One region of the Ancylobacter sp. GW821-FHT10E12 genome, then DNA from elsewhere that is predicted to be linked to it. Evidence: predicted binding sites of a transcription regulator. Region 1 holds the regulator's gene; each other region holds the start of a gene.

What was found. The regulator PhoB, encoded in region 1, activates phosphate uptake and scavenging genes when phosphate is short. The targets are predictions, from matches to a motif close to TGTCATNNANCTGTCAT.
Region 2: a site for PhoB is predicted at 1,005-1,021, ahead of AC1RU4_RS06555 (acid phosphatase). Genes of this name have one in related genera too.
Region 3: a site for PhoB is predicted at 1,307-1,323, ahead of AC1RU4_RS06330 (esterase-like activity of phytase family protein). Genes of this name have one in related genera too.
Region 4: a site for PhoB is predicted at 943-959, ahead of AC1RU4_RS21890 (NAD-glutamate dehydrogenase). Genes of this name have one in related genera too.

Annotation. Positions count from the first base shown of each region.
Region 1 covers NZ_JBXASN010000005.1:34,169-36,366, forward strand. Annotated here, with positions in the region: gene nthA (nitrile hydratase subunit alpha) at 1-450, opposite strand, end outside; gene phoB (phosphate regulon transcriptional regulator PhoB) at 655-1,356, opposite strand; gene phoU (phosphate signaling complex protein PhoU) at 1,401-2,114, opposite strand; gene pstB (phosphate ABC transporter ATP-binding protein PstB) at 2,141-2,198, opposite strand, start outside.
Region 2 covers NZ_JBXASN010000004.1:108,845-111,042, forward strand. Annotated here, with positions in the region: gene AC1RU4_RS06550 (hypothetical protein) at 1-59, opposite strand, end outside; gene AC1RU4_RS06555 (acid phosphatase) at 251-952, opposite strand; gene yidD (membrane protein insertion efficiency factor YidD) at 1,084-1,392, shown strand; gene thrS (threonine--tRNA ligase) at 1,443-2,198, shown strand, end outside.
Region 3 covers NZ_JBXASN010000004.1:62,458-64,655, forward strand. Annotated here, with positions in the region: gene AC1RU4_RS06325 (TRAP transporter substrate-binding protein) at 1-1,113, opposite strand, end outside; gene AC1RU4_RS06330 (esterase-like activity of phytase family protein) at 1,384-2,198, shown strand, end outside.
Region 4 covers NZ_JBXASN010000019.1:28,264-30,461, forward strand. Annotated here, with positions in the region: gene AC1RU4_RS21890 (NAD-glutamate dehydrogenase) at 1-875, opposite strand, end outside; gene AC1RU4_RS21895 (OmpW/AlkL family protein) at 1,108-1,788, shown strand; gene purH (bifunctional phosphoribosylaminoimidazolecarboxamide formyltransferase/IMP cyclohydrolase) at 1,924-2,198, opposite strand, start outside.

The sequences.
Region 1 (2,198 bases):
GGAGCACAGGGTGCAGACGACGACATTGTGCACCTCGGCGGTGTTTTCCAACGCCACCATGTTCTCGCCCTGCGCGCCGGTGAAGCCGAGATCGGCGATGGCGGCATTGGCGTCCTCGAACAGCCAGGCCCGATAGGCCGGGTCGGTCCAGGCGCGGGCGACGACCCTGGCGCCGTTCCTCGGGCCGATGCGGTTCTCGTAGAGATCGACCACCGCGTCGAGCGCGGCGGGATCGACCAGACCCTTCCGGGTGAGCAGTTCCTCCAGCGCCTTGACGCGGGCGCTGATCTCGATGTCGGCGATCGAGGTCAGCAGCGCATCGGCGGGCTCGGAATGGATGCGGTGGAAATGGTCGTGAGGATCGTGGGGATGGTCGCCGTGATCGTGGTCGTGGTCGTGATCGTGGTCGTGATCGTGGTCGTGTTCGTGATCTTGGTCTTGCGCTGCCATGACAGTCGGTCCGCCGAAGCGCCTGGGCGCCGTGAGGGCGACACTATGCGGACATGCCGGGCGCCTGTCGACGACGCAGGGGTAGAAAAGCGGCATGCCCAAGATCGCGGCGACGGACCGGCGCCATGGCCGCGCGACGCCCCCCCGGATGCGCCGACACGCCATATCGTGGAGGTCGCCGGCGCCTGTTGTCGCCGGCCGCGCTCAATGCGCGCGGGCGAACATCTCGTTGAACGAGTAGCCGGAGCCGCGCACGGTGCGGATCGGGTCGGGCTGGCGCGGACGGTTCAGCGCCTTGCGCAGGCGGCCGACATGCACGTCCACCGTGCGCTCGTCGATATAGACGTCCTGGCCCCACACGCCGTCGAGCAGCTGCTCGCGCGAATAGACCCGGCCGGGCGACTGCATGAGGAATTCCAAGAGCCGGAACTCGGTCGGCCCGAGATGCAGCTCGCGGCCGGAACGGTGCACCCGCTTGGTCTCGCGGTCGAGCTCGATGTCGCCGGCGCGCAGCAGCGTCGAGACGTGGTCCGGCTTGGCCCGGCGCAGCAGCGCCCGCACCCGCGCCACCAGCTCGGGCACCGAGAACGGTTTCACCACGTAGTCGTCGGCGCCGGTGGCCAGCCCCCGCACGCGCTCGGTCTCCTCGCCGCGGGCGGTGAGCATGAGGATCGGCATGCGCTCGGTCTCCGGCCGGGCGCGCAGGCGCCGGCACAATTCGATGCCGGACAGGCCCGGCAGCATCCAGTCGAGCAGCAGCAGGTCCGGCACCGTCTCGCGCAGCCGGGTCTCCGCCTCGTCGCCCCGCCCGACGCTCTCCACCGCATAGCCTTCGGCTTCGAGATTGTAGCGCAGGAGCAGGGTCAGCGGCTCCTCGTCCTCGACGATGAGAATGTTGGTCGGCATCGCGTTCCCCGTGCAAGCTGCGCGTGACTGCCGTTCCGTCCGGCTCAGGACGGGAACGGAACCGAGGTCATGCTGGTGGTGTCCTGCTTGGGCCGCTCGTCGGTGAGCAACTGGCCGGTCGCGAGGTAGTGCACGGTCTCGGCGATGTTGGTGGCGTGGTCGCCGATGCGCTCGATGTTCTTGGCGCAGAACAGCAGGTGCGTGCACAGCGAGATGTTGCGCGGATCCTCCATCATGTAGGTGAGGAGCTCGCGGAACAGCGAGGTGTAGAGCACGTCGACTTCGCCGTCGCGCTGCCAGACCTCGATGGCGCGCGCGTCCTCGCGGCTCGCATAGGCGTCCAGCACCATCTTCAGCTGCTCGAACACGATGCCCGCCATGTGCTCGACGCCGCGCACCAGCTTCTGCGGGTGGAACTCGCCGGAAAGCGCCAGCACGCGCTTGCCGGTGTTCTTGGCGAGGTCGCCGATGCGCTCCAGGTCGTTGGCGATCCGCATGGCGGCGACGATTTCGCGCAGGTCGCCGGCCAGCGGCTGGCGGCGGGCGATGGTGAGGATCGCCTTTTCCTCGATCTCGCGCTGCAAGAGGTCGATCGGGCCGTCGAGCACGATCACCTTCTGGGCGAGCTCGGTGTCGCGCTTCACCAGCGCCTGCACGGAATCGGCGACCAGCTGTTCGGCCTGCCCGCCCATTTCCACGACGCGACGGCCGATCTCCTTGAGATCGGCGTCGAACGACGAGACGATGTGTTCGGTCATGGGGATGATCTCTTTCGTCGCGCGGTTCAGCCGAAGCGGCCGGTGATGTAGTCGCGGGTGCGCGCCTCGCGCGGATTGGTGAAG
Region 2 (2,198 bases), on a different contig from region 1:
GCGGGCAGGGCGAGCCCGGCAAGACCGGAGATCAGCACGAGGCGCAGGATGGTGGTCATTGGCGGCAGGTTCCCCGGTGGTCACCCAGCGATCATCGCCCGGCGCACCTGCGGATAATGCGCGGCTGCACCGGCGGTTCCGGGATAGGGACTGGCAGCGGCACAGAGGCGGAGCCGGTTCCGTCCGCGCCGCTGCGGAGCGCCTCGGCCGCCGGAAACCCGGCCACCTGGAACCCGGCCGCCTGGATATCTCAGCCGCCGAAGCCAAGCACCTGACGGACTTCCGCCCTGGCCTTGGCGAAATCCTCCTGGAACCTGATATCGCGCAGTTCCTGCGCCGCGATCAGCGTGCCGGCGAGGCGGCCGGCCTCGATGTCGGAGGGGTAGTGGATGCCGCCGATGATGCGGTTGTTCGAGAAATCGGCCGCGCGGGCGAAGATGGCCACGCTCTTCTCCGGCACCATGTTGGCGAGCACCACGGCGGTGAGATAGGCGAAGCTGGCATGCCCGCTCGGATAGGCACCGCTCGAGGACAGCTTCACCGCCGGCTTGACCCGGCTGTCGAAGATGTGCGGGCGCGGGCGCTTCCAGACGTCCTTGGCCGCGTCGACGATAAAGCCTTCGTCTTCCGCCACCTTGGCGAAGAAGGCGGCGGCGACCGGCAGCTTCCCGGCGGTGAAGTCGGGACCCATGACGTTGGCGAAGCGGAACACGTCCTCGGTGACGTCGGCCTGCGCGGCCGCCACCTGCTCGGGCGTGCGCGCCTGCTGGATGACCAGCAGCCCCTCGATCTCCGCCCGCGTGACGGGCGAGTCGTTGGCCGGTGGCGGCGCCAGCACCTTGGTCAGGTCGAGCTGCTCATGGGTGATGTAATTGCCGCCATCGGCAAGGGCGGGACTGGCCAGAAGCACCAGAAGGGTGGAGAAAAGCGCGGCGCGACGTGTGAGGCGCATGGAGAAGGCTCCGTCAGGTTGAGCATCGTTGCGCAACCCTATGCGGCCGAGCATGACGACCGCATGTCACCATCCCCAATTCCGAGCTATTCATCGGAACGAGAAACGCATCGAACTGTTGATCTATGGTAATGTTCAAGTCCATCGCTCGCATTCCCGAATATGTTCTGCGCGGACTCGTGCTGACCTACCGTTATACATTGTCGTCGATCATGGGGCGGCAATGCCGCTATTTGCCGACCTGCTCGGAATTCGCCGAGGAATCGCTGCGCCGCCACGGCGCCTGGGCCGGCGGCTGGATGGCCGCGGGCCGGGTGTGCCGCTGCCATCCCTGGGGCGGCTCGGGCTATGAGGCGGTGCCGGTCGAATTGCCGCCAAAAGCCGTGTGGTATATGCCGTGGCGCTACGCGCGCCGACCGGGCGCCGCGTCGCGTGACTGACCTGAAATGCCTACCTGCGTGGTTCGCAGGAGTGGGCGGGAGAAACCATAATGATCCACCTTGCCTTCCCCGACGGTGCCGTGCGTGAGTTCGCTCCCGGCACCACCGGCGCCGAGGTCGCCGCCTCCATCGCCAAGTCGCTCGCCAAGAAATCGCTCGCGGTGAAGCTCGACGGCGTGCTGACCGACCTTTCCGACCCCATCAATGCCGACGCGAAGATCGACCTCGTCACCCGCGAGAGCCCGGAAGCGCTGGAGCTCATCCGCCACGACACCGCCCATGTGCTGGCCGAGGCGGTGCAGGCGCTGTGGCCGGGCACGCAGGTGACCATCGGCCCGGTGATCGAGAACGGCTTCTATTACGACTTCTTCCGCAACGAGCCGTTCACCCCGGACGATTTCGTCGCCATCGAGAAGAAGATGCGCGAGATCATCGCCCGCGACGCCCCCTTCACCAAGGAAGTGTGGGAGCGCGACGAGGCAAAGCGTGTGTTCGCCGAGAAGGGCGAGGCCTTCAAGGTCGAGCTGGTCGATGCCATCCCCGCCGACCAGACGCTGAAGATCTATCGCCAGGGCGAGTGGTTCGACCTCTGCCGCGGCCCGCACATGCCGAGCGTCGGCAAGATCGGCAACGCCTTCAAGCTGATGAAGGTGGCCGGCGCCTATTGGCGCGGCGACGCGAAGAATCCGATGCTCACCCGCATCTACGGCACTGCCTGGCGCACCCAGGAGGAGCTGGACGCCTATATCCACCAGCTGGAGGAAGCTGAGAAGCGCGACCATCGCCGCCTCGGCCGCGAGATGGAT
Region 3 (2,198 bases), on a different contig from region 1:
CCTCGAATCCGGCTCGTATTGCAGCCGGAAGCCGACGATGCGCTGCGCCCACGCCTTCTGGCTGTCGACCACCTTCTTGAACACCGGATCGGCGGAGAGGTTGGCGATCACCGTGTCCCACGCCTTGAGCTGCGCCTCCAGCACCGGCTTGGGCGTCGGCAGCACCTTCACCCCGCGCGCCTTGATCGCCTCCAGGTCCTTGGAGTAGCGGTCCTGCGCCTTCCACATCATGGTGGAGGAGGTGGCGTCGGCCGCCGCCTTGATGATCTCCTGCACGTCCGGCGGCAGGCTGCCGTACTTGGTCTTGTTGAACAGGATCTCGAAACATTCGAGCGCCTGGTGGTAGCTCTGGATCATGTAGACCTTGGCGACATCGGGGAAGCCGAGCACCAGGTCGGAGGAGGGGTTGTTGAATTCGGCGCCCTCCAACAGGCCGCGGTCGATGGCCGGCACGATCTCGCCGCCGGGCACGATGGTGACCGCCGCGCCGAGCTCCTTGAACAGGTCGGCGCCGAGGCCGACCGTGCGGTACTTCATGCCCTTCATCTGGTCGATGCTGGTAATCTCGGTCTTGAACCAGCCGAGCGGCTGGCTCGGCATCGGGCCGGAGAGCATGCCGACCACGTTGAGCTTCAGCGTGTTCTGCACGAGGTCGTCATAGAGCTGCTGGCCGCCGCCATAGCGTACCCAGCCGAGCAGCTCGTCGGCATCCCAGCCGAAGGCGGGGGCGGTGCCGAACAGCGAGAAGGCCTTGTTCTTGCCGTACCAATAGGCGGCGACGCCGTGGCCGCCGTCGAGAATGCCGGCCGAGACGGCGTCCAGCATCTGGAAGGCGGGCACCACCGCGCCGGCGGGCAGCAGGTCGAGCTCGACGCGCCCGCCGGTCATGCCGTTCACCCGCTTGACGAAGTCGCCGGCGAATTCGTGGAAGATGTCCTTGTTCGGCCAGGTCGACTGGAATTTCAGCTTGATCGGCGCCTGTGCGTGCACGGCCGGCGCGGCGACGGCGACGGCGGTGGCGCCGGCCGCCGCCGCAGCCGTGGCGATGAAGCGGCGGCGGGACGGGGTGGCATTCTCGCGCGCGTCGGCGTTCTTCCCTGACGTATCGGTCATGGGGCGGTTCCTCCTGTGGCGTGTCCTCCGCGGGCGTCACGCCCGCCGGGCGGCGCTTTTCGCGCTCTGACCCGATGCGATCAGCAGACGATGACCCAGGGGCAAGCGCAAGTCCTAATTGGTCAATCTGCGACATTTCGGCTGATACGAAAGTCGCAATCGCCACGGCCCGCCACCGCCTTTTCGCCGCAACTGTCATCGGCGTGTCATCGCCGCCGGCTTTGAAGGCCGCAGAGCGGGCTGACCCCGCGTCAGGATGAGGATCCTTCCATGCGCTCGATTTTGATGGCCGGCGTGTCGCTCGCGGTGCTCGGCGCCGGCGCGGCGATGGCGCAGACCGCGCCCCCCAGCTTCAACCGCATCGCCACCTTCAACGTGATCGACAACCTGCCCGCCGGCGCCGACGCCAAGGCGAGCACCGCGGCCGAGATCATCACCGTGACCGAGGACGGGCGCACGCTCGTCTACACCGACAGCCCCGGCAAGCGCCTCGGCCTGATCGACATCTCCGAGGCCGGCGCGCCCAGGCCGGCCGGCATCGTCGCGCTCGACGGCGAGCCGACCTCGGCGGTGGTGATCGGCTCCAAGGCCTATGTCGGCGTCGTCACCTCCGAATCGAAGGAGAAGCCCTCGGGCTTCCTCGCCGTGGTCGACCTCGCGACCCGCAAGGTCGAGGCCGCCTGCGACCTCGGCGGCCAGCCCGATTCGCTGGCCAAGAGCCCGGATGCGTCCTTCCTCGCCATCGCCATCGAGAACGAGCGCGACGAGGAGAAGAACGACGGCGCCATCCCGCAGCTTCCCGCCGGCAACCTCACCTATTTCCCGCTTCAGGGCGGCGCCCTCGACTGCGCGGCCAGGAAGGTGGTCGACATGACCGGCCTCGCCGCCGTGGCGCCGGAAGATCCCGAGCCGGAATTCGTCGACATCAACGCCCGCAACGAGGCGGTGGTGACGATGCAGGAGAACAACCACATCGCCATTGTCGACCTGACCACCGGCAAGGTGACGGCGCATTTCTCCGCCGGCACCGTCGATCTCGACAGGATCGACGTGAAGAAGGACGGCGTCGTCGACCTCACCGGCAA
Region 4 (2,198 bases), on a different contig from region 1:
GCCAGCACCCGCGACAGGTCGGTGCTGACCGCCTTGGCGTCGAGCTGCCGGCGGAACAGCCGCATGTCCTCGTCGGCGAGGAGGCCGAGCGCGTCCTCCATGCGGCGGACGAACGGGCCGCCGGACGGATCGCCGAGGTCGTAATGGCGGGTGCCGAGAAAGGTGAAATTGTCGTCGAGCAGCCATTCGAGGAAGGCGATGGCCTCGGCCACCTCGTCCTGCGGCACGCCGGCCGGCGCGGCGCGCAATTCGGCGACCGCCGCCTCCACCTGCGCCAGCATCGGCCGCCAGTCGGCGACGGCGGCACGCACCTGGCCGAGCACGGAGGCCAGCTCGACGGCGAGCGCCTCGCGCTGCGCGGCATCGGAAAGACGCGGGACATGGATATGGATGAGGCTCTCGCGCTTCTGGCGCGGGTCCTTCGGCGCCCCGGTGGCGGCGATGCCCATCAGCGCGCCCTGCCGGTCGCGCTCGACGCGCAGGATCGGATGCACCACCAGCGAGGCGGTAAGATTGTGCTCATGCAGCGCCGACATCACCGAATCGAGCAGGAACGGCATGTCGTCATTGACGATCTCGATGACCGTCGCCTCGCCGAGCCGATCGCCGCCGGCCACCGGCTCCGGCAGCTCCACGCGCACATCCGCGCTTCCGGGCGTGCGCCGGGCAAGATGCTCGAAGGCCCGCCGCGCCAGCGCGGCCAGTTCCTGTGCGGTATAGAGCCGCACATCTTCCGCCACCGCCCGCCCGAACAGACGGCTGGCGAAGCGCGGCGGCATGTCCCCGTCGGTCGCCTGCGTGATCAGGTCCGCCTGTTCCACCAGCTGGCGCGCCGCGCGCTCGTCCTCGCTGGCGAGAAAGCCTTCGACACCCATGTCCGTCTCCTGCCTTTGCGGGTCCACCGGCAATGGCGGCGGCCCGGCACATCGTTCCGCCCGGCTTCTGACGGCCGGATGACGACCGTAGCCCTGTTGCCGGATCGTCACACGAGGCGACGCAGCGTCGTCCGGTTGAGATGTATCAAATTTTACCGCGCCCCGCCGCTTCACAAAGCATCCAGACGGTTCGACGGCGAACCATGGGATCAGCAGGCACAGGGGAAATCACATGTCCAAGGCTCTTCAGGCCATCACGCTCGCCTCGGCGGCCGGCCTCATGGCCCTCGCGGCACCGGCCTTCGCGGCCGACATCGCCACTCCGGTCTACAAGGCGCCGGCGCCGGTGGTGGAGAAGAGCCCCTGGCAGATCCGCCTGCGCCTGCTCGGCGTGTTCCCGGAGGACGGCGGCAAGGTGAACGGCGTGCCGGGTTCGGACCTCGACTATTCCGATTCGGTGGTGCCGGAACTCGATATCACCTACTATTTCACCGATAACTGGGCGGCGGAACTGATCCTCGGCGTCACCCCGCACGACATCGACGGCGCCGGCTCGCTGGCTGGGCTGGGCAAGATCGGCGAGGCCTGGCTGCTGCCGCCGACGCTCACCCTGCAATACCACTTCACCGATTTCGGCGCCTTCAAGCCCTATGTCGGCGCCGGCGTGAACTACACGTTCTTCTTCAACCAGGAGGCCGACGCCGCCGACCAGCTCGACGTGCACGACACCTGGGGCTGGGCGCTGCAGGCCGGCTTCGACTACATGATCGACGACCATTGGGGCTTCAACGTCGACGTGAAGAAGCTGTTCCTGCAGCCCGATTTCGACGTCACCGTGGCTGGCACCGCCCTCACCGGCACCGCTGATCTCAACCCGTGGATCGTCGGCGTCGGCGTTACCTACCGGTTCTGAGCGGCTTGCGCCTGCGTGCTTCGAGGCTCGCCTACGGCTCGCACCTCAGCATGACGCGGATTCGGAAAATAACCTCGTCATGCTGAGGAGGCCGCGCAGCGGCCGTCTCGAAGCACGCAGGCGGCTCCCGCCTTCTCAGTGGCGGAAGTGCCTGACGCCGGTGAACACCATGGCGACATTGGCCTCGTCCGCCGCGGCGATGACGTCGGCGTCGCGAATCGAGCCGCCCGGCTGGATCACCGCCGTCGCGCCCGCCTCGATGGCGGTCAGCAAGCCGTCGGCGAACGGGAAGAACGCATCGGAGGCCACCACGCTGCCGCGGGTCAGCGGCTCGGCGAGCCCCAGCGCCTGCGCCGCGTCGCGGGCCTTCGACGCCGCGATGCGGGCCGAATCGACCCGGCTCATCTGGC